3 regions of the Heyndrickxia sp. MSNUG genome follow, and region 2 is predicted to be linked to each of the others. Evidence: predicted binding sites of a transcription regulator. Region 2 holds the regulator's gene; each other region holds the start of a gene.
The links. The regulator Rex, encoded in region 2, represses fermentation and respiration genes when NADH is low (regulators of the CRP and FNR family bind a similar motif). The targets are predictions, from matches to a motif close to TTGTGAAATATTTCACAA.
Positions count from the first base shown of each region.

Region 1: AABM38_RS23470 (cytochrome C) is a predicted target of Rex. The motif match lies at 3,018-3,035, and genes of this name have one in related genera.
Region 3: nirB (nitrite reductase large subunit NirB) is a predicted target of Rex. The motif match lies at 2,515-2,532, and genes of this name have one in related genera.

Region 1 covers NZ_CP150978.1:4,705,140-4,712,985, forward strand. The annotation lists gene pdxK (pyridoxine/pyridoxal/pyridoxamine kinase) at 1-629, shown strand, start outside; gene AABM38_RS23455 (YojF family protein) at 1,366-1,713, shown strand; gene bshB2 (bacillithiol biosynthesis deacetylase BshB2) at 1,754-2,419, shown strand; gene AABM38_RS23465 (hypothetical protein) at 2,461-2,796, opposite strand; gene AABM38_RS23470 (cytochrome C) at 3,097-3,549, shown strand; gene nosZ (Sec-dependent nitrous-oxide reductase) at 3,575-5,446, shown strand; gene AABM38_RS23480 (hypothetical protein) at 5,542-6,102, shown strand; gene nosD (nitrous oxide reductase family maturation protein NosD) at 6,105-7,436, shown strand; gene AABM38_RS23490 (ABC transporter permease) at 7,400-7,846, shown strand, end outside.
Region 2 covers NZ_CP150978.1:243,921-251,766, reverse strand. The annotation lists gene groL (chaperonin GroEL) at 1-716, opposite strand, end outside; gene groES (co-chaperone GroES) at 771-1,055, opposite strand; gene AABM38_RS01415 (lysostaphin resistance A-like protein) at 1,488-2,219, shown strand; gene AABM38_RS01410 (YdiK family protein) at 2,223-2,423, shown strand; gene AABM38_RS01405 (redox-sensing transcriptional repressor Rex) at 2,454-3,110, opposite strand; gene moaC (cyclic pyranopterin monophosphate synthase MoaC) at 3,138-3,632, opposite strand; gene AABM38_RS01395 (ABC-F family ATP-binding cassette domain-containing protein) at 3,802-5,730, shown strand; gene tsaD (tRNA (adenosine(37)-N6)-threonylcarbamoyltransferase complex transferase subunit TsaD) at 6,303-7,334, opposite strand; gene rimI (ribosomal protein S18-alanine N-acetyltransferase) at 7,334-7,783, opposite strand; gene tsaB (tRNA (adenosine(37)-N6)-threonylcarbamoyltransferase complex dimerization subunit type 1 TsaB) at 7,797-7,846, opposite strand, start outside.
Region 3 covers NZ_CP150978.1:4,802,057-4,809,902, forward strand. The annotation lists gene nirB (nitrite reductase large subunit NirB) at 1-2,418, opposite strand, end outside; gene AABM38_RS23890 (PQQ-dependent dehydrogenase, methanol/ethanol family) at 3,050-5,203, opposite strand; gene AABM38_RS23895 (response regulator transcription factor) at 5,504-6,031, shown strand; gene AABM38_RS23900 (M2 family metallopeptidase) at 6,241-7,833, shown strand.

The sequences.
Region 1 (7,846 bases), 390 kb from region 2:
TTGAAACAATCCTTTCAGTTGGAATTGATGCGATGAAGACCGGAATGCTGGGAACAGTGGAAATCATCGAGCTTTCTGCGCGTAAAATCGATGAGTACAAGCTGGGCAAGGTTGTCATCGACCCTGTCATGGTGTGCAAGGGCGAAGACGAAGTACTTATGCCTGAGAACACAGATGCGATGAGAGAATTGCTTCTTCCTAGAGCAACAGTTGTCACTCCAAACCTATTTGAAGCTTGGCAGCTTGCACAGACTGGTCCAATCCGCACAATTGATGACATGAAAGAAGCTGCAGCCAAGATCCATGACCTTGGCGCTAAGAACGTCATGATTAAGGGCGGAAGTAAGCTGAACCATGAAAAAGCTGTCGACCTTCTTTATGATGGAAAAGACTTCACACTTTTCGAATCTGAAAAAGTGGAAACAAGCTTCACGCATGGTGCTGGCTGCACATTCGCGTCGGCCATCACTGCACAGCTTGCAAAGGGCAAATCTGTTCCTGAAGCATTGGATGTTGCTAAAAAGTTCATCACAGAAGCGATCAAGCATGGCTTCCGATTGAATGAATACGTCGGCCCAACAGCCCACCTTGCGTATAACAAATTCGCAGACGGCAACAGAGGCGAATAAGCAGTAAAAGCGCAATCTACCATTGCGCTGCATAATAAAAAGGATGGCAGCCGCCATCCTTTTTTAATTTCCACTATGACGATGAAGAATCCCCTGTAACAAAAATAAAGACCCATCACCTGACATTCTCAAGAGTGAAGCTATAGGAATGCCTGATTAACACTTTTTGTAAGTATCTTCAAGCATACATTTCGCATTCAGAACAATTTTTTAGTATTATGGATATATCGATTTTTTAACATATAAGGCTGACGATTCGGCTAATATAAAGTAAAACTTCAATGAGATTGCTGCGTGGGATTCTGACTGGTTGAACCTGATTCTCGGGAAAGGTGTCCTAATACCAGCCTCTTTTTGACAGCTTGACCTTGATTCTCGGGAAAACTGTCCCAATAACGGCCTCTTTCTGACAGCTTGAGCTTGATTCTCGTGAAAGCTGTCCTAATACCAGCCTCTTTCTGACAGCTTGACCTTGATTCTCGGGAAAACTGTCCCAATAACGGCCTCTTTTTGACAGCTTGACCTTGATTCTCGGGAAAACTGTCCCAATAACGGCCTCTTTCTGACAGCTTGAGCTTGATTCTCGGTAAAGCTGTCCCAATAACGGCCTCTTTCTGACTGGTTGAGCTTGAATCTCGTGAAAGCTGTCCCAATAACGGCCTCTTTCTGACAGCTTAAGCTTTGATCACGGGAAAGCTGTCCAAATGTGAGTATATCTTGAAAGGAGGAATCATTTATGGATCCGGTTATTGTGCAAGAAGTCCAGGCTGCCCTGGACGGCTTTAAAGACAAGGACGTCTATGTCCATTTAGAAACAACAAATGGCGCATATGCTTCTCATAACAATGAGTCATTTTTTTCATCCGGTGCTTACATCCGCAACGCGAAGGTTACATATGAACGCGCGAAGATTACTGGAGAAGGACCATACCGTACGGGATTGAAAATTCCATTAGGCTGGATTTATGCTGAAGGAATCACTCACTTCGAAATTGATGCACACGGAAGGCTGCTGCTTGCAGGCCACGACTTTAGCGGAAAGCTCGCAGTCGCCCTGCAAATCAGCGAAACACCGTTCGAATAATATCGCTTTGAACAGGCTGGCTGAAAGGAGAGATTTTACCATGGAAAAAGAAAGACATGTACTCGTCGTGTTTCCTCATCCAGATGATGAAGCATTTGGCGTTTCCGGCACGATTGCATCCCATGTGAACATGGGGACACCCGTCACTTATGCCTGCCTGACACTCGGCCAGATGGGAAGAAATATGGGGAATCCGCCATTTGCGAACAGAGAAACACTTCCAATCATACGTAAACAAGAATTAAAGGAAGCGGCCCGCGCACTTGGGATTTCTGATTTGAGGATGCTTGGATTCCGTGATAAAACGGTAGAGTTTGAGGATGAAGATAAGCTGACCAACTTGATGTCCTCATTGATCGCCGAACTGAATCCTTCGCTGGTCATTACCTTCTATCCAGGCTATTCTGTCCATCCGGACCATGAAGCAACAGGCGCCGCGGTAGTGCGCGCAGTTGAAAGAATGCCTGAAGCGGACAGACCGAAATTGCACTGTGTTGCATTCTCAAGGAATTGCGTGGAAGAATTGGGGCAGCCCGATATTGTCCATGATATCAGTGCTGTAGCTGATGTTAAGATTGAGGCAATGAAGGCCCATCGCTCCCAGACCGAGCTGATGCTTGCTGACATGGCAGATAAGCTGAAGGATAAGGATCCAGCTACGTTGGCCTGGATCAATAATGAACGCTTTTGGAACTATAAGTTTTGATGAAATCCACCTTCTTAGGTGGATTTTTTTATTGATGGACATTATTTTCTTTCATATATCCCTTCAATCATCAATCCCTTTACAAAAACTACTTCGTCTGCCGACTTTCCCTTAATACTCCACACAGATTCTTTAAATCCAAGGAATCTGCTGTTATCTGTTTTCCCGATTAAACGATCAGGTTCAAAATTCCGGTCACCATTCACATAAAAATTTTTATAGGTTTCATAGCCAGAATGGAACTCCTTGTTTTTATAAACTAAAGTACCTTCAGATTTCGTTTGATAAACTTCCAAATTCGCATCATAGATAAATAGACAGCTAACTAATACGAGCGGCAAAATGATCAGTACCAGCCACTTTTTCTTTTTCGACAAAAAATCACTTCCTATCATGCACCTTCAGGGTAATCGTTCTTGCTTAAATCCCATAGAACTAAATTCCTCAAAAAAGCCGAAATCCCTTCTTTCTTCTTTCTTCTTCCTTATCCATTCTCTTGTCCTCTAAATCGAATCCAATTCAAATATGACCTTTATCACAGGCTCTTCAAAATATAGACACATCGCGTTCATATAGCTTTCACAAATCCACCATTGTTGTGTGAACTGCATCACACTTTTCACCCCTTATCTCACGCTACGATGTTAATGAAATAAATTAAAGGGGGGCACAAAGTGATGCAAAAAGCTTTAATAAGTTTTATCATCAGCGCTTTGATCGGTCTCGGGCTCGGTTACGCTGCATTTGAAGTGGTTGGCGAGAGCGATGATCAGGCATCTGAGACAGCAAAAGAGAAAACAGATCAATCTAAGCCAGCGAGCGGTACCAAGGAAGAGGAACAAAATGATCAGCCAACAGCTGAAACAGTATCTGCTGACGACAGCATCCTAAAGTCAAAAGGCTGTCTTGGCTGCCATTCTGTCTCTGCCTTGAATCTAAAGGGCGGCGCAACTGGACCGGATTTATCAAAAGCGTTTGAAAATGTGGAAGGAAAACACGGAAAGCCCATTAACGAGTTTTTAAAAGAGCCTACATCGGCAGTCATGTCAGGTGTGATTGGCGGAAATCCACTATCAGAAGAAGAGATTGCCGAAGTGGTCAAACTGCTTGAGGAAGCATCTAAAAACTAATAAATAACAAGGTGGTGCAAGGTTAATGAAAAAATGGATTCCTATTGCCTCGGGACTCGCTACCGGGCTACTGGCAGCAACTGTGTTCTTCGCAGATTTTTCTCCAGGCAACCGAAGTGAAGCGGTGGCTGACAGCAGCAAAAACAAAACAAATGCTGAAAAGGTATATGTACCATTCGGTGAAAAAGATGAATATTATTTGTTCGCATCAGGCGGCCACTCAGGACAGATGTTCATCTATGGTGTCCCTTCCATGCGGCATATCAGAACAGTGCCGGTATTCAGCCAGGATTCTGCAACTGGATACGGCTTTGATAATCACTCAAAAGAAATGATGGGCGACTATACATGGGGTGATCTACACCACCCTGCATTCTCTGAGACTAATGGTGATTATGATGGAAAGTACATGTTTGCTACTGACGTTGGAAACAGCCGTGCCGCAGCGATGAACCTTGAAACGTTTACTGTCAAGGACATCATTGATGTTCCAAATACAAGCGGGCCACACTGTGCGGCCTTCGTTACTCAAAATACTGAATATATGTTCCTTCCAACCCGATTTGCTGTACCGATTGGGAAAGAGTATGCGCCACTTGATGAATACAGCGATAAATATCGCGGAGTCATGTCCGCTGTTACCTTCGATGAGAAAACAGAAAAATTGAACATTGCCTATCAAGTCGCTCTTCCACCTTGGTCCTATGATCTTTCCGATGCAGGAAAGAAAGAATCTGGTGACTGGGCAGTTATGACTACTTATAACACTGAAGAAGCAACTACGAATCTTGAAATTAACGCCTCCCAAGCAGACCGTGACTTCATCGTTTTATTTAACTGGAAAGAGCTAGAGAAAATGGTCAAGGACGGAAAGTATGACGAAGTGACAGGCCAAAAGATGATATTCCCTGAAAAACATAAAGGCGGAATTTACTTGGTTCCTGTAGCCAAATCTCCTCACGGCGTAGATGTAACTCCTGATGGCAAGCACTTTATTGCATCTGGAAAATTAGCCCCTTCAATGACAGTCTTCTCTTTTGAGAAAGCATTCAAGGCAATTGAAAACAAAGAATTTGCAGGCGAACGCAATGGCATTCCAATCATAAAGTATGAATCCATCATGGAAAGAGAAGTAAACCCTGAAAATGCCTTAGGGCCGCTTCATACTCAATTCGATGAAAAAGGCTTAGCCTACACAACTATGTTCATTTCTTCTGAAATCGTTAAATGGGATCCTAAAACAGGAGAAACCTTAGACCGGGTTCCTGTACAGTACTCTCCTGGACACTCTGTTGCCGCTGAAGGTGATACAGTCGCACCAGATGGAAAATACCTCATCGCGTTGAATAAAATCGCGAAAGACAGCTATCTTTCCGTAGGCCCTTCACATCCTGAATCCATGCAGCTGATCGACCTGCGCGGAGAGAAAATGGAAATCATCCAGTCTGCACCAGTGAACCCTGAACCACACTATGCGCAAATGATCAAGGCAGATAAAATCAAGACGATCACCGTATACCCTAAGGATGAAAAGAATCCTGATGCAGTATACAGCCAAGAAAAAACACGAATCGAACGCAAAGGCAATGAAGTCCATGTTTACGGAATTGCCATGCGATCAAAATTCCTTTTTGACGCTAAAGCTAAAAGACCTGACCAAATCGAGGTAAATAAAGGTGATAAAGTATTCATCCACCTGACCAACATCGATTTCGACCAGGACATCACCCACGGCTTCGCGATCAATGGCTACAATTTAAATATGGAAGTTCAGCCTGGACAGACAAATACCGTTGAATTCACAGCTGATAAAGCCGGGACATTCCCGATTTACTGTACGAACTTCTGCTCAGCATTGCATCAAGAAATGACAGGCTACTTCCTTGTGAAACCATAATCTAAACAACAGACAAATGAGGGTATCATCAGCTGTTGATACCCTCCCTCCTTTTTTGCAAACTGCCGTTTAGGCTTTCGAAAGGCGTGATGACGATGGCTGGAAAAAGACTATCAGTTCTTTCATTCGGATTGATTGCTGCAGCCGCTATACTGATTGCCGCATCTCTATTTTTCCCATGGTGGGGCATGGAGTTTTTCGCTCCGCAGTACCCGGAAGGGCTGAATATCATTGTATATCCTGATCAATTGCAAGGCGAAATCGATATCGTGAATGGACTTAACCACTATATTGGCATGAAAGGCTTCAGCGAAGAAAATTTCCCTGAACTTAACTACCTTAAATATTTAATTAGCGGACTGGCCGCACTAACACTTATCACTGCCATCCTTAGGAGAAAAATAGTCCTTTATTTCCTAATTGGGATTTTTGCTATTGGCGGATCACTCGGTGTCTGGGATTTACGCCGCTGGCTCCATGATTTCGGCACAGATTTAAGCCCGACAGCACCGATTAAAGTTGATCCATTTGTACCGCCGATTCTCGGGGAGAACACGCTCGCAAATTTCATTACAAACAGCTACCTTGGAACGGGTTCTTTTTTAGTAATAGCAGCATTCATTTTGATTCTCATTCCAATTTGGAAGGATCGTTGACCATGAAAAAAATTCTTTGGCTGCTCTTATTCTTTTCCGTTATCACTTATCCGGAAAAGGGGATGGCAGCAGAAAACCTGCAGGCCGTCATCGATTCAGCCAAAGACGGAGCAGTCATCCAGCTTGAAGGAAAAATCTATCACGGAAACATCGTGATTGATAAGCCGCTCCAGATATCCGGCAAAAAAGGAACGGTCATTGAAGGCGATGGAAAAGGCAATGTCATCTCTGTGCGTGCCCCTGGGGTCACCGTTTCAAACCTCCATGTAAAAAATGGAGGTATGGACCGGAACAGCCCTGAAGAATATGCAGCAATAAAGGTTTACACAGATGGAAATGTCATCCGCGATATTGAAATAGAAAAATCATTCCATGGTGTTTATTTAAGCAAGGCACATCATAATACCATTGAAAATGTTAAGATTCGCGGGCTTGGCAAAGGAGAAATTGCTGCCCAGGGAAACGGGCTGCATGTCTATTATTCAAATGGAAATCTATTAAAAAACAATTATATCGAAGGTACAAGAGATGGAATGTTCTTCGATTATGCAAATGATAACAAGGCATTAAACAACGAAATTACAAAAACACGTTACGGTCTGCATTATATGTATTCAGACCGCAACGAATTTAAAAACAACATATTCACGTTTAATACAGGCGGAGCAGCCATCATGCACTCCAATCAGCTTAAGCTGAAAAACAACCAATTTATTTTTAATTATGGGCACCGCTCATTCGGTTTGCTGGTGTTATCAGCAAACGAAAATACCATTGAGAACAATACTTTCTACATGAACCAGAGAGGGTTATATATAGATCAATCGACTGACAATCTTATTCTCGCTAACCATATCTCCCAAAATCAGATAGGAATCGAGCTTTGGGCCAGTTCAAACGAGCAGATTTTTACAAAGAATACGATTGAGGAAAATACGATACCTGCAGTGACGCTTGGCGGAACAGGGCAGAATCAATGGAGCCTTGAAGGCATTGGCAACCATTGGGGCACCGCCTTCCCTTTGCTGGACCTGGATCAAGACGGAATCAGCGACAGCCCAGCTACTTATAAGTCATCGCTCTATGAACTGATCGAAGACCAGGAGCTGATCTATCTGTTCCTAAAAAGCCCCGCCATAAAAATATATGAAAAAATGAACCAGCTGCTGGATAACGAAAAAGTAATGTTCAAGGATGAATACCCGCTTACAGCAAATAGCAGGAACATCAACCTGCCTGCTATTGTGATACTCGCCATCATCATTACGGCAATCCTCACAAAAAGGAGACAATTGCTATGCATTATATTTGGAAAGAATGGAAGGAAAATTTAAGAGGCAAGGGACTTTGGCTGGCAATCGGCACAGTAATCCTTGTATCTGCCCTTTTACTTGTGAAATTTACTGCTCTTTCCTATGAACAAGGATTTTATGTCCTGCTTATTAACTTATTTGACACCCTGGTTTATTTCATCCCGATCCTATGCTTGTTCCTTGGCGCCTTCTCTATCTTTCAGGAAAAAGAGCAAAAAACACTCATCATGCTGTTGACTAGACAGGAGAGCTTTATGACCTTCCTTTTCAAAAAAAGCCTGGGAATGCACGCAGTACTGCTCGGTCCCGTGCTAGTCTGGTTCTTCGTGTATCTCGTCCCTTTAAAAATATTTTTCAAAACCGATATCTGGAATTATTTCATTTTTATCCTGGCCGTCTCTGTACTCATGCTCATTTTTATCCAGATTGGC
Region 2 (7,846 bases):
ACAACTTGCTCAAGAACAGGAAGGATCTCCTGGATGCTGCCGATTTTCTTGTCAGTGATCAAGATATACGGATTTTCAAGAACTGCTTCCATCTTATCAGAATCAGTTACCATATAAGGAGATGCATATCCGCGGTCGAACTGCATACCTTCTACAACGTCTAATTCTGTTGTGAAGCCTTTAGATTCTTCAATTGTGATTACGCCGTCGTTGCCAACGCGCTCCATTGCTTCTGCGATCAATTGGCCAACTTCTTCGTCAGCAGCAGAGATAGAAGCTACTTGAGCGATTGAAGCTTTGCCTTCGATTGGCTTTGAAATTGCCTTTAACTCTTCAACTGCAGTTACTGCAGCTTTTTCCATACCTTTACGGATGCCCATTGGGTTAGCACCAGCAGTTACGTTCTTAAGACCTTCACGGATCATAGCTTGAGCAAGAACCGTTGCAGTAGTCGTTCCGTCACCAGCAACGTCGTTAGTCTTGCTTGCTACTTCAGCAACAAGCTTAGCACCCATGTTTTCGAAAGCATCTTCAAGTTCGATTTCTTTCGCGATTGTCACACCATCATTTGTGATAAGTGGTGAACCGAATTTCTTCTCAAGAACCACATTGCGTCCTTTAGGTCCAAGAGTAACTTTTACTGCATTTGCAAGAGCGTCAACCCCGCGAAGCATCGCGCGGCGTGCTTCTTCACTGAACAAAATGTCTTTTGCCATTGTATAAAACCCTCCTCAAATTTGTGTTATATACGTACTGTCTTTAAGCAGCTATTATTCCACTACAGCAAGAATGTCGTTTTCACGCAAGATTAGGTACTCAGTTCCCTGGTACTTTACTTCTGTACCTGCGTATTTTGAGAAGATAATGCGGTTGCCAACTTCAACTTCAAGTGCCACGCGCTCTCCGTTTTCAAGGACACGTCCAGTACCAACAGCTACGACTTTACCTTCTTGAGGTTTCTCTTTCGCTGTGTCGGGTAAAACGATACCGCTTGCAGTTTTTTCTTCAGACTCAACAAGCTCAATAATAATGCGATCACCTAATGGCTTGATCAAGTGAATCAACCTCCTCAAATTATATGTAGATTATTATTTATTAGCACTCTCCTCATTCGAGTGCTAACACAATTTATATATTAATGAATCTCCATTTTTTTTGCAAGCATGAAGTCCAATTTTTTTTATAAAATTTATATTAGGTCCCTGGGCAGGAATCCAGTGACAGCAAGGACTATTTTTCGTTCCCGTTCCACAATATTCGACGACAATTTTCTCCGAATTTTAATTTAAGCTTGTTTAAAAAAAAGCCACCTTAAAGAGTATGCGGCTTCTGCGGAAATCTAACCATTTTTTTAGCAAGCATCCTACAATTTGAACTTTCAAGCTGCTTACTAGTAAAATGGAGAGATAGCATTATGGAACTTTTATCATAATAAAACGTATATAAAGTCATTATGTTTACGAAACGGCCTAAAAGGAGTTTTCATATTGAAAAAAGAATACTGGTACATTATCATCGCCTATATTGTCATGCAGCTTTCAAGCCTGGTCGGAATTCCGCTCGTTGCCTTTGTGGGAGCTGGGATGGGCAAGAGTCTTAAGGAAATGGAAACCCTATCGATTCCTTACTGGCTAGTCATTAGCTTTACACTGACACTGATCATCGTTTTGCTTATTTTACGGAAAGAATCAAAGATGCAGGCAGATTTGCGCGGAATGGCATCGCCAGCAAGCTCGGCTGCATGGGCCGTTGCCGGTGTATTTCTGGCATTGATGGCTCAATCCTTTGCAGCAAGCATTGAAAGGCTGCTCGGAATCGAAATGGGCTCAGAAAATACTCAAGAGATCATCAACCTCATTGAGAACTTCCCGGTTGTGATTCTCGTCAGCTCGATCATCGGGCCGATTTTGGAAGAAATCGTCTTCCGTAAAATCATCTTCGGAAGCCTTTATAAGAAAATGAACTTCTTTTTTGCTGCATTGATCAGTTCAGTGATTTTCGCGCTTGCTCATATGGAGCCCGAGCATGTCATCCTTTATTCGGCCATGGGCTTTACCTTTGCATTCCTTTATGTAAAAACAAAGCGAATCATCGTTCCGATCATCGCCCATGTCACAATGAATACGTTCGTTGTCCTGCTTCAATCCGTATTCAGGGAAGATATCGAGAGAATGATAAGAGAAGCAGAAAAAATCCAAAGCTTTATTGGGGGACTTTAAGTTATGAAGCAATCGCCTTTATTTTCAGGCATTGTCTACATCTTGCTAGGCAGCTTGTTCACCTACTTCGCCATCCAGAATGTCAGCGAAACCGGATGGGGATTTTTCACTTATCTCCTCGTCATGCTCGCGACCTTCGACTTCGGTTCCGGCATCCGGATGATCCTGCTCCATCTCAAACTTAAACAAATCCAGAAAAAATAGCCTCTTCATCCGAAGAGGCTATTTTTCATATCATTCTTCTGTGTCTGTATTGGTCGGATAATGCTTTAGGAAATAAATCAATGATTGCAGTTCTACAGACAGGTCAATATGGTGAATCCTGATGGAGTCCGGTACATTCAATCGTGCAGGCGTAAAATTCAGGATTCCCTTGATATTCGCCTGGACTAATCGGTCTGTAATAGGCTGGGCTACCGCAGACGGCACGGTAAGAATGGCCACCTGAATCCCTTCCTCGACAACTTTTTTGTCCAGCTCATCCATGTGATACACAGGCACGTCACCCATAACGGTGCCTACTTTTGCCTCATCTACATCAAAGGCAATTTCGATTTTCGTATTATTATTTTTTGAGAAATTATAATTCAAAAATGCTGTTCCAAGATTTCCGACCCCGATCAGTGCCACTTTTGTAAGCTCGTCCTGATCAAGTGTCTTTCGGAAAAATGTCAGGAGATAATTCACATTGTAGCCGTACCCCTTTTTACCTAAGGCTCCAAAATAAGAAAAATCCCTTCTGATTGTCGCTGAATCCACTTTTACCGCTTCACTTAACTCTGCAGATGAAACTCTTTGTTTACCTGAAGAATGTAAGTTCAATAAGAAACGGTAATAAAGCGGCAAGCGTTTTGCGGTTGCCTGCGGTATTTTCATAGGTTCGTTCATCATTCTCCATCCTCCACCCAATCAAAATTTCTATTTAAGCTTCTCATCTCTCTTAAAATCGCCATTTTTCCCGCCGGTTTTTTCGACTAAATACGTCTTGCCGATCACCATGCCTTTGTCAACGGCCTTGCACATATCATAAACAGTCAGCGCACATGCTGAAGCTGCTGTTAACGCTTCCATTTCCACCCCTGTATTCCCTTTTGTTTTTACAGATGCGGTAATATTTAAAATATAGTCATTTCCATTTTGCTCCCATTCGAAGCTAAGGTCAATGCCTGTTAATGGAAGTGGATGACACATTGGAATGATTTCCGACGTCTTCTTGGCCGCCATGATGCCCGCTACCTGTGCAACAGCCAGCACATCCCCTTTTTTCATCTTATTTTCTGTGATTCTTATATATATATCTTCATTCACAATTATACTTGAATGGGCGATTGCCGTGCGGACCGTCTCAGATTTATCGCTGACGTCCACCATTTTTGCTCTGCCTTCTTCGTTAAAATGAGTAAATTCTGCCATGTTCATGCTCCCTTCAACCAAATGATACACTATTTTCACAAAGTTGTGTGTGAACTTTGTTGCTGAGTTCACAAATTCCTTGTCATTCCTTGTCTTTGGTGGGTTTCATATATTGCCGAGCTTATGTGAATGGGTTACACTATCTCTAAGGCAATAGAGGTGAATAATAATGATCTTATTACAAGTTAATCAGCTGACAAAATATTTCGCTGCTGATCTTATTTTATCGAATATAAAGTTTGAAATACAGACCCATGACCGTGTTGCTTTAGTTGGCCGCAACGGAGCAGGGAAATCGACCCTGCTGAAGATTATCGCCGGGCACGAGGCGCATGACAGCGGCGAAATCATCCGCCCTAAAGGGACGACGATCGGATACCTGGCACAGAATACCGGTCTCGAATCCGAAAAAAGCATCTGGGAAGAAATGCTTGGCGTTTTTAACCATCTGCATTCCATGGAAAAAGACCTGCGCCGGCTTGAGGAAAAAATGTCGGACCCTGACATACTGACAAACCAGACTGAATATGACAGAGTTCTCAAAGAATATGATCTTTTGCAGGTCCAGTTCAAGGAGCAAGGCGGTTATCAATATGAAGCCGACATCCGCTCCGTGCTCCATGGCCTGAACTTCCATTCCTTTGATTACTCTACAAAAATATCCACATTAAGCGGAGGCCAAAAAACAAGGCTTGCTCTAGCTAAGCTCCTTTTGACCCGCCCGGATATTTTAATTCTGGATGAACCGACAAACCACCTTGATATCGACACTCTTTCTTGGCTGGAAAAATACCTTCAGGGTTATGATGGCGCAATCCTTATTGTTTCCCATGATCGTTACTTCCTTGATAAAGTCGTTAATCAGGTATATGAAATTTCCCGCCATCAGCTGGCAAAATTCCCGGGGAACTACAGCTCTTACTTAAATCAAAAAGCTGAAAACTATGAACGGGATATGAAGCTTTTTGAAAAGCAGCAGGATGAGATTTCAAAGCTCCAGGACTTCATCCAGCGAAACCTGGCGCGCGCTTCCACTACTAAAAGAGCTCAAAGCCGCAGGAAACAGCTTGAAAAGATTGACCGGATGGACAAGCCGCTTGGCGATGAAAAATCCGCTTCCTTCAGTTTTCAGATTGAACGCCAAAGCGGAAATGATGTCCTAAAGGCTGATACACTCGCTGTAGGATATAGCGATGACGTCGTTTCGGAAAATATCTCATTCAATCTATCTCGCGGTGATAGCACTGCCTTAGTTGGACCAAATGGTGTCGGCAAATCAACCTTGCTGAAGACAATCGTTGAAAAGCTACCTTCAATCACTGGCAGCATCCACTATGGTTCAAACGTATCGATCGGTTATTATGATCAGGAACAAGCTGAGCTAAGCTCAAATAAAAAGGTACTAAACGAGCTTTGGGACGAATATCCACTTAAGCCGGAAAAAGAAATTCGCACGGTTCTCGGCAATTTCCTCTTCTCAGGCGACGATGTATCAAAAATCGTTTCAACGCTCAGCGGCGGTGAAAAAGCACGTCTGGCACTCGCCAAGATGATGATGCAAAAATCCAACTTCCTGATTCTTGACGAGCCCACGAACCACTTGGACTTGGACAGCAAGGAAGTGCTGGAAAATGCACTGATCGATTACCCGGGCACAATCCTGTTCGTTTCGCACGACCGTTATTTTATCAACAGAATCGCCACAAAGGTCATTGAGCTCGACCGCGATGGCGCAACCGAGTTCCTGGGTGATTATGATTATTACCTCGAGAAAAAGCTCGAACAGGAAGAACTGAAAGCACTCGCAGAACAGTCTTCAAAAGCTTCAAGCAGTGCTGTCGACACTTCTAAACAAGATAAAAACTCCTATCAGCAGGATAAAGAATCTAAAAAGCTGGAACGCCAGCGCAAACGGCGTATGGAGGAAGTCGAAGCAGCGATCGAACAGCTTGAAGTGGAGGTCGCTGAATACGAAGAACTCTTATGTGATCCTGATGTCTTCCAAGATCACGAAAAAGCAGCCGATATTAACAACAAAATCGAAACGGCCAAAGAGAAGCTTGAGGTATTGATGGAAGAATGGACAGAGTTGGCTTAAGAGAGTACAGATAGAAAGAGTCTATGCCGGGCGGCGAGTTGTCGCCCGGTTTTTATTTGCATATAAATGAGAAATTCGGTGTCGCTGGAAAAATTCTTCTGAGTTCGCCAATATAGTTTGAAACCAAATTAATTGGTTTATCGCTAAATTTACTAGTTTTCGCCGAATTAATTAGATTTCCTCCAAATAAATGTCATTTCCGCCAATAACCCCACCACTATGGCAAAAAAATGAAACCACTTAGTCAATCAATCTTTATTGATCCATTGGATACTCAACTATTTTAATTAACGATCAGCATTAGAGATTTTAAGGAAGCACTAGATTTACTAGATTTCATATTAAAAAAACCTCGCCATTTAATAAAAAATTTAAATTAATCCACAAAAAAGGTCCCAGATGAATTCCGGGACTTTTTGTTCACAAAGTTATTCACATAAGAAAGATTGATTTATGGCTTATCCAGAGACTTTTCCACATTATCCACAAAATAAGCGGAATTTATCCACATTATACACAGAAACACACAAAAACCAGCAAGATATCCACAACAAAATCAGAAAATTTATTTTTTACTTCCGACTATCGTTGTGGATAGTTATCTCTAAACCAGGATTTCCGTTCAAAGTTAAACCCGCACGCTCGCCTTTTTCAAACAATACACTTCCAGCAGCGGCAATCATCGCTGCATTGTCTGTACACAATGACAATGGCGGAATGACAATTTCCACATCAAGTTCAGCAAATGCCTTGGACAGAGCCTCTCTAAGTCCCTTGTTTGCTGCAACCCCACCAGCAAGCAGTACTTGCTTAACTCCATACTGATTCACAGCTTTAAGAGTTTTAGTCACAAGCACATCAATGACACTTTCCTGGAAGCTTGCTGCTAGCTCAGCAGGGACAATTTCAACTCCACGCTGCTGGGCGTTGTGCACAACATTGATGACTGCAGATTTCAAGCCGCTGAAGCTGAAATCATACGACCCTTCTTCCAGCCAGGCACGCGGCAGATCAATCGTAGCCTGTCCTTCCTGTGCCAGCCTGTCGATATGCGGTCCTCCCGGATATGGAAGATTCAATGTCCGTGCGACCTTGTCATAAGCTTCACCTGCTGCGTCATCACGAGTCTCGCCAATAACCTCGAAATAGCCATGCTCTTTCATGTACACCAGCTCGGTGTGCCCGCCAGAAACGACAAGGGAGATCAACGGAAACTTCATCTCCGTTACAAGACGGTTCGCATAGATATGACCGGCAATATGATGCACACCTACCAACGGGATATCATTTGCGAACGCCAAAGCTTTTGCAGCATTGACCCCGATTAATAAAGCACCCACGAGTCCAGGTCCTTCTGTCACCGCAATGGCATCCAAATCCTTTATTTCGATGTTTGCCTGAGCTAAGGCTTCTTCCAATACAATCGTTATCTGTTCGACGTGATGGCGTGATGCAATCTCCGGAACGACCCCTCCGAATCTCTTATGGCTCTCTATTTGTGAAGCCACCACATTCGACAGGATTTCCCGGCCATTTTTCACTATTGAAACAGCTGTTTCATCACAGCTCGTTTCAATTCCCATTATTAATAAATCTTTTGTCATTATAAATTCACCCACATTACTAAAGCATCTTCCATATTGTCCGTATAATATTGCTTTCTTAAAGCACCTTCTTCAAATCCAAACTTACGGTATAGATTCTGAGCTATTTCATTGCTCACTCTGACCTCTAAAGTGATCCTTATAGCTCCTGATTCGCGCGCTATCTCTATGATCCTGCCCATAAGCGACTCTCCAAGCTTCATTCCACGATAGTCCGGTAAAAGTGCTATGTTTGTGATATGTGCTTCATCTACGATAATCCACACACCGCAATAGCCAACTACCTTCTCATCGACTTCTGCAACTAGATAGTGAGCAAACTGGTTCTTCGTTAATTCATTGTAAAAAGCTTCCCTGCTCCAAGGCGTAGCAAAAGAATGAATCTCTACCTCTATTACATCATCAAGATCCTCAACAGTCATCTTACGGAAAGTTATTGTATTATTCATTTCATCTTCCCACTTATTTATTATTCTCTTGTGATTTCAGCCAATTGGCTTCTGCTTCTGCCA
Region 3 (7,846 bases), 290 kb from region 2:
AACTGTCACTTTTCTTGTCTGGTAGTATTTATCTTTAATTTCCACTTTCTCGATTGCTTCTTGCCATGGCTCGATGTATCTTTCGAGCGTCTTATCCAGCCTTGCATTCAGCTCATTCCTTGTTTTGGCGTCTTCCAGGACCGCTTTGATATGTTCAAGTCCCAACCTTTCCAGCCATGGAGCTGTCCTTTCAAGGTAGGCAGCCGTCTCCCGATAATATTGGAGGTAAGCACCAGTGATCTCGATTGCTTCTTCCCCCGTTTTGACGGTCATCAGCAGGTCTGCGGCTCTCAGGTCGGTACCGCCGTTGCCGCCGACATAGATTTCCCAGCCGCCGTCGACCCCGACAAAGCCGATATCCTTAATGCCTGATTCCGCGCAGTTCCGCGGGCATGCGGACACGCCCATTTTCACTTTGTGTGGCGTATCAAGTCGTTCGAATTTTTTCTCTAGTTCGATGCCAAGTCCCATTGAATCCTGGGTGCCATAGCGGCAGAACTTTGCCCCGACACAGGTTTTGACGGTACGGAGTGTTTTTCCGTATGCATAGCCTGAAGGCATTCCGAGTTCTTCCCACATCGCCGGCAGGTCTTCGTTTTTCACTCCAAAAAGTCCGATCCGCTGCCCGCCAGTCAATTTGACGAGCGGAACATCGTATTTTTCCGCAACCTCTGCGATTTTTTTCAGGTCTGCTGCAGTTGTAACTCCTCCGTACATCCTTGGCACCACTGAATAGGTACCATCCTTCTGAATGTTGGCGTGCATCTTTTCATTGACCAGCCTTGAGTCGCGCTCATCCTTGTAGCCATCGAAATGGATCATTCCGAGATAGTAGTTGATCGCCGGGCGGCATTTGGAGCAGCCTTCTTCCTGCTTCCAGCCAAGGACATTCATGACTTCCCTTACATTTGTCAGCCCTTTCGCCTTTATTTCCGCCACTACTTCGTCCCTGCTCATCGCTGTACAGCCGCAAATGGCTGCTTTTTTAGATGATGTATCGTACTGGTCGCCAATCGTATTGGCAAGAATATCAGAGATCAAGGATTTACAGCGTCCGCATGAACGACCGGCGTTCGTGCAGGCTCCGACTTCATCAACTGTTGTGAGTTCGTTCGTGCGTATCGCTTCAACGATCGTTCCTTTTGAGACACCATTGCATCCGCACACCAGTTCATCGTCTGCCATCGCGGCAACATCGCTGGTATCTCCGCCGCCGCAGCCTCCCGCTTCAAGGATGGACACGCTCGTCATGCCGCTGACGTCCTCTTTTTTGGTCAGCATCCTGAACAGGCGGTTGCTGTCCTTCGTATCCCCGTACAGGACAATACCGGCAATGCGGTTATCGCGAATAACGATTTTCTTGTAGACCCCGTCAAATTCGTTATGGACCTTGATTGATTTTGTTCCCGGATCATCGCCTATTTCTCCGGCGGAGAATAGGTCGCAGCCTGAAACCTTCAGCTGGGTACCGCAAATGGTTCCTTCATATGGAGCGGTTTCCACTCCAGCAAGATTCGCCGCCAGTACCTTTCCCTGTTCGTATAATGGCGCAACAAGGCCATAGACGATTTCTCTGTGTTCTGCGCATTCTCCAACAGCATAAATATTCGGGATGTCTGTTTCCATATAATCATTGACAACAATACCGCGATTCACGTAAATTCCGCTATCCTTGGCAAGCTGGACATTCGGGCGGATGCCCACGGCCATGACAACAAGATCGGCTGCCACTTCGGAGCCATCCGCAAACCGGAGCCCTGTTACCCGTTCATCGCCGAGGATTTCAGCGGTCTGCTTCTCAAGCAGGAAGTTCATCCCTTGGGTTTCCAATTCTTTTCTCAGCATTTCAGAAGCAGTGGCATCCAATTGCCTTTCCATCAAGTATGGCATGAGGTGGACGACATCCACTTCCATCCCCAGATTGAGGAGGCCTCTTGCTGCTTCCAATCCAAGGAGACCGCCCCCGATGACAACCGCCTTCTTGTATTCATAAGAATCTTTGATCATCATTTCACAATCATATATATCACGAAAACCGACGACCCCTTTTTTATCAGCACCAGGCACTGGTAAAATAAATGAACTGGAACCAGTCGCGATGATCAATTCGTCATATTCAGCAACCCTGCCCGCACTTGAAATCACCTGTTTATTTTCCTTGTCTATTTTTACGATTCCTTCGCCGACATAAAGTTTTATACCATTGTTTTTATACCACACCCAGTCGTTCATTATAATGTCCTCAATACTCTTATCACCCTGCAGGACTGTAGACAACATGATCCGGTTGTAATTCGGATGCGGTTCGTTTCCAAAAATCGTAATCTCGTATGCTTCACGAGAAAGTTTCAACAATTCTTCTATTGTCCTGATTCCTGCCATCCCGTTGCCAACCATGACCAGTTTTTTCTTTTCCATTTTTCGTTCCTCCCACAATTGATCTTATATATGGAGTTTTTGTGATAGATAAAGTTTTCTCTATGTCTAAATTGTAATACTGTTGGAGAATTGAATTTGTGAAGTTCGTCACATTCCACGTGAGTTTGTTCATAGTTTCACAAATACGTCAAATATCAATAGGATTAGAGGAAATGATCATCATCTATATCAGTCTTGCTGTTATTATTAGCTCCCTGGCATACCTGGTTTTAGTAGCCTTTCAAACATTCGAGAAAACAAAGTTCAACAATTGAAACATGCAAGAAAGAGCAACAAGGATACAGAGAAAAACAAATGCTCCTTAAACGATAAACCGACAAACTCCCACCCAATCTGCAACATCTGATGTCTGTTTTCGAAAAGAAGAAAACAGCATTCGCATTCAATACATTGATTCTCTACAAACCCCAGTGACCTCAAAAGTGCAATCAGGGCTAAGCCTGTTGCCGAGCTGAGCAAAAGTTCAAAGCACGACTGTAACCGGAAGGGCAATCCTAGTAAAAAGGACAGGGCAAAATGCCCTGTCCTTTTTAGGTAATATCTCATCATATCTATCAATTTGTACTTTATTACTATTTTTCCTTTGTGGTACCCTGATCACTTTGTTTCGTTATTTATCTTTAGCTATTACCTCAGTAATATAAGCAGCAACATTATTGATTTGCTCCTCGGTCAAAATGTTTTCAAATGCTGGCATGGTCGTTCCGCCCTTTTTCACTCGTTCAATGACTTTTTGAGCATCACCTGTCACATCACTTAATTTAAGGTTAGGACCATTATGTCCGTCTTCCCCACCTTTACCATGACATGCTAAACAATTTCCTTCATATACCTTTTGACCTTCTTCTGCATTAGCAACCACTTCTTTGTCGCTTTCTTCATCTGATTTCGTATCGTCCCCAGCTGCAACTTCCCCTGAAGCAATATCTCCTTCAAGAGCAAAGGTCCATAAGGAATCCCCATGTTTAGAACCTGCTAATGAGTTACCTGCAACAAGTACGGATATATATTGTACACCGTCCACTTCATAGGTGACAGGAGGTGCATTAACTCCTGCATCTGTTTGAAATTCCCAAACCTGATCACCGGTTTTAGCATCGAAAGCGATGAGTCTTCCATCATTATGTCCAACAAAAACTAATCCACCTTTAGTGGTTAAGACTCCACTGTAGGCCATAGCATCCCATACCTGCTGCCAAACGATTTTGTTCGTTTTGACATCTAGGGCGGTGATCGTCCCTCTAACGGGTGCTTCATTCACAGGGGCTATAATACTCCCAATGTACATTTCACCTTCTTCATATTCCTCTTCACTTCTAGTGAAATTCATATACATATCAGTTCCGAGGACATAAAACAATTCAGTCTCCGGGTTATAGGCAGATGGCGGCCAATTAGCCCCTCCAAATGCAGATGGTTTTAACAGTAGAGCTTCATTCCAAAATGGGTCAAATATCTTTCCATATGTTCCTCCATACTTAGGCAGATCCTTTTCTACATCCTCTTTGGTTACAATTTGAGGAACAAAGGAATCCCCGACAGGAATCGGCTGAGTAGGAGAAGTCGCTTGTCTTTCATCTTGTGGTACAGGAGTTTCATTAATACCAATCAACGGCTCCCCGTTGGTCCGGTCTAAGAAGTAGACCCAACCGGTTTTACCTGCTTGACCAAGAGCCTTTTTTTCCTTTCCATCAATCGTTACATCAAAAAGAACGACCGGATTTGGTGCGTCCAAATCCCAAATATCATGATGCACTTCTTGGAAATGCCATTTATAAGCGCCTGTTTCTGCATCAATAGCTACTATGGAGGCAGCGAATAAATTATCTCCTTTTCTTGTACTTCCATCTAAATCAGGTGCTGCGTTTCCTGTTGAGAAATAAAGGGTTCCCAATTCAGGATCAACCGCTGGAGTTTGCCAGACTGGCGCCCCACCCCGTTTCCAGGAATCATTATCACTTGGCCATGAATCATATCCAATATCCCCAGGTCCTGGAATCGTATAAAACCTCCAAAGCTCTTTTCCAGTCTTAGCGTCAAAGGCAGTAAGTCTTCCACGAATACCATATTCACCGCCTGCTAAACCAGTATATACTTTGCCATTATAATAAAGCGGTGCACTTGTGATGGTGTAACCTTTTTTCCAATCTTCAACCGCTGTCTCCCACACAATCTCACCCGTTTTTTGATCGAGTGCTACTAACCTCGCATCTAATAATCCTACATAAACGAGCCCATCTCCAATCCCAACACCTCGACTCGTCCATCCACAACAGACTGTTTCCAATGGTGGAAGCTCAGGTTTGTATGTCCAAAGAACTTCACCCGTTTTTACATCTAGTGCAGAAACTTCATGGGCACCTGTATTGACATACATAACACCGTTATAGACAATCGGACTGGACTCACCAGAGTATTTAAATTCCAGACCAGAACCAAGATGTGTTACCCATTTTCCTTTTAAATTTGCCACGTTAGATGTATTGATTTCGTCTAGCATAGAGTATCGTTGATTATAAACACTCCCGCCATTTGCGAACCAATTCTCATTTGGCACTGATGTCAAATCTGCTCCAGTAAAGGCTGGTGCAATTGGATCTAAAACTTCAGGTTTAGAATCGGTTTCATTTTCAGTCGTTTCAGTACCAGGTACATCTCCTGATACATTAACAGCTTTATTTTCGATTCTAACGGTCATCAACACCATAAATACTAAAGTAATGATTAGAAATGCACCTATAATAAACGGCCTATTCTTCCCCATACTTTTCACCCTCTCTTTTGGAAATTTTTAATATTTCGAACCTCTAAAGACTATCTTAATCGTATAATTTTATATATAATTTGAATATTCCCAATTATCTACGTGACTTTTCCCCCAAAAGGAGATGATAAAATGGTCCCACCCTATACCTTTATGAGCCAACTGATTAAATTAGAGGATATAAGCAGTCATGAAGAAAAGTTGTATAAAATTCTAGAAATATACATGTCAACCTATCCCGTTCTGAATTCGTTTTTGTTTCGATTTTCTCCATTAGGCTACCTTGGAGAAGGAATAATCATGATGAATCAAAATGGTCTGGTATACATTAGTGAAATTCGGGACGATATACGGACTTTGCCCATTATTTACTCCTCTATCCTCGAAAGAAAAGCAAAATATTGCTATGGGTTGGAATACTTGAAACAAACTAGCAGTAAGTACATCGTAACTTCTAGAATTAACTCCATGGTGGTAGTTCCAATTTGTTATAGTTCAGCCGTCATTGGTTATATATGTACAAATGAATTTACGAAAGATGCTGTAATAGATGAAGAGATTCTTTCATCTCTCACCCAATTCGGAAGACTGGTAGGAAAGTATTTGGAAAAAACGAATCGAATGGAGGACAGTCAAGTATTAAGTAAAAGAGAATTAGAGGTGATGAGAAAAATATCTTGGGGAGAGAGCACAAAGGAAATGGCAGAATTAATGGATATTAGCGAATTAACCGTCAAACAATATGTTAAATCAGCAATGAAAAAGCTTGGTGCTCATAATCGTTCTCATGCCGTGGGAGAACTTTTGCGAAGGGGGATTATATCTTAGTCTCATTCATAGGTACTAACGAAGAATTTCTGATGAACGTTGTAGTCCTGATCATCGTGATAAATCGGCCTGATACCATTGCAAATCATATTTTGACACCATACTTTGTTAAAAGTTTTTATAAGCTTTTAAAGGTTTAAGAATATCTTTAAAGAACTCTTAATAATGATACTATTATGCTGCTTAAATATTGAAAGGTAGTGATACATATGGAAACACTGCAAATATTTTTAAAAGAGATCAATGACCAGATGCAAGGATTATATAAAGATGGGACTCAATCAAGCTGGATGGCCCAAACTACTGGAGACCCTGAGTGGGCTGCTAAATTAAGTGAAGCAGAAACTCGATACAATCTTTTATTCTCTTCAAAAGATACATACGAGAAAACAAAGCAATTTTTAGCAACGGAAAACTTAACGGAGATCGAAAAACGTCAGCTTCAGCTTCTGCTAAGCGAAATGGAAGGTAACCAACTTCCTGAAGATGTGATTGCTGATTTATCCAAACGCTCTTCTGAACTAAATTTATTATTTAACACATACTCACCTGAAGTGGAAGGCAAAAAGTATTCTGCCAATGATATTCGAGAGATATTGGTTAATAGTGATGACCAAGAATTACGCAAGAAAGTATGGTTTGCAAGTAAGGAAGTTGGTAAAGTCGTAGAAAAAGACTTGCTTGAGCTTGTGAAGAAGCGCAATGAAGCTGCACAACTTCTTGGTTATGATAACCATCATCAAATGGGCTTCGCTCTTCAGGAACTTGACCGTGACGAGGTATTCGCTATTTTCAACGAACTTATTGATCAATCGGATGAAGCCTACCGCTTGATGAAAAAAGAACTAGATGAACGTTTAGCAACTAGATTTGGGATTAATCCAGAGGATATACGCCCTTGGCATTATGTCGATCCCTTTTTCCAAGAGGCACCACCATCTGATTCAACCAATCTAGATCCTATTTACCAAGGGAAGGATATTGTCCAAATCACAACAGATACGTTTAGCTCAATGGGAATCGAAATTGATGACCTATATGCAAAAAGCGATTTGTTCCCTAGAGAAAAGAAAAACCCGACAGCCTTTTGCACGGATATTGACCGCGAAGGAGATGTTCGTGTCCTTTGCAACTTAGCGGAAGATGCCTATTGGATGGAAACGAACCTGCATGAGTTTGGCCATGCAGCATATTTCAAATATATAGACTCCAGCCTTCCATTCGGATTACGTACAGTAAGTCATACCTTAACAACCGAAGCGATCGCGATGTTATTTGGAAAAATGGGCAAAGACCCTCGTTGGTTAAAGCGCTTCTTACAGGTTGATGAAGCAACAGTTAATGGTCTTGCTCCTGAATTAGAAAAGTACCAACAGTTACAAATGCTTATTGCAGCAAGATGGATTATTACCTTTGTATTTTTTGAAAAAGAACTGTACGAAAATCCGGATCAAGATTTAAACGCTTTATGGTGGAAAACAGTAAATGAAGTTCAGCTAGTCACTCCTCCTGATGAAACGGATAATCCCGATTGGGCTGCAAAAATTCATTTTACACTCGCACCTGTTTATTACCAAAATTATTTACTTGGAGAATTAATGGCTGCACAACTTCTTCGTCATATTGAAACGAAGATTTCTCCTGAATTTTTCACAAAAGAAACGGGAGAAATGCTCATCAACCAATTCTTTAAACCAGCCGCCCTTTATGACTGGAATGAAAAAATCAGCCGTGTAACCGGTGAAAAGTTAAACCCTGCACACTTTGTTGATGTTTATTGCAAAGCTCAGGTGAAAAGTTAATTAATAAAAGGAT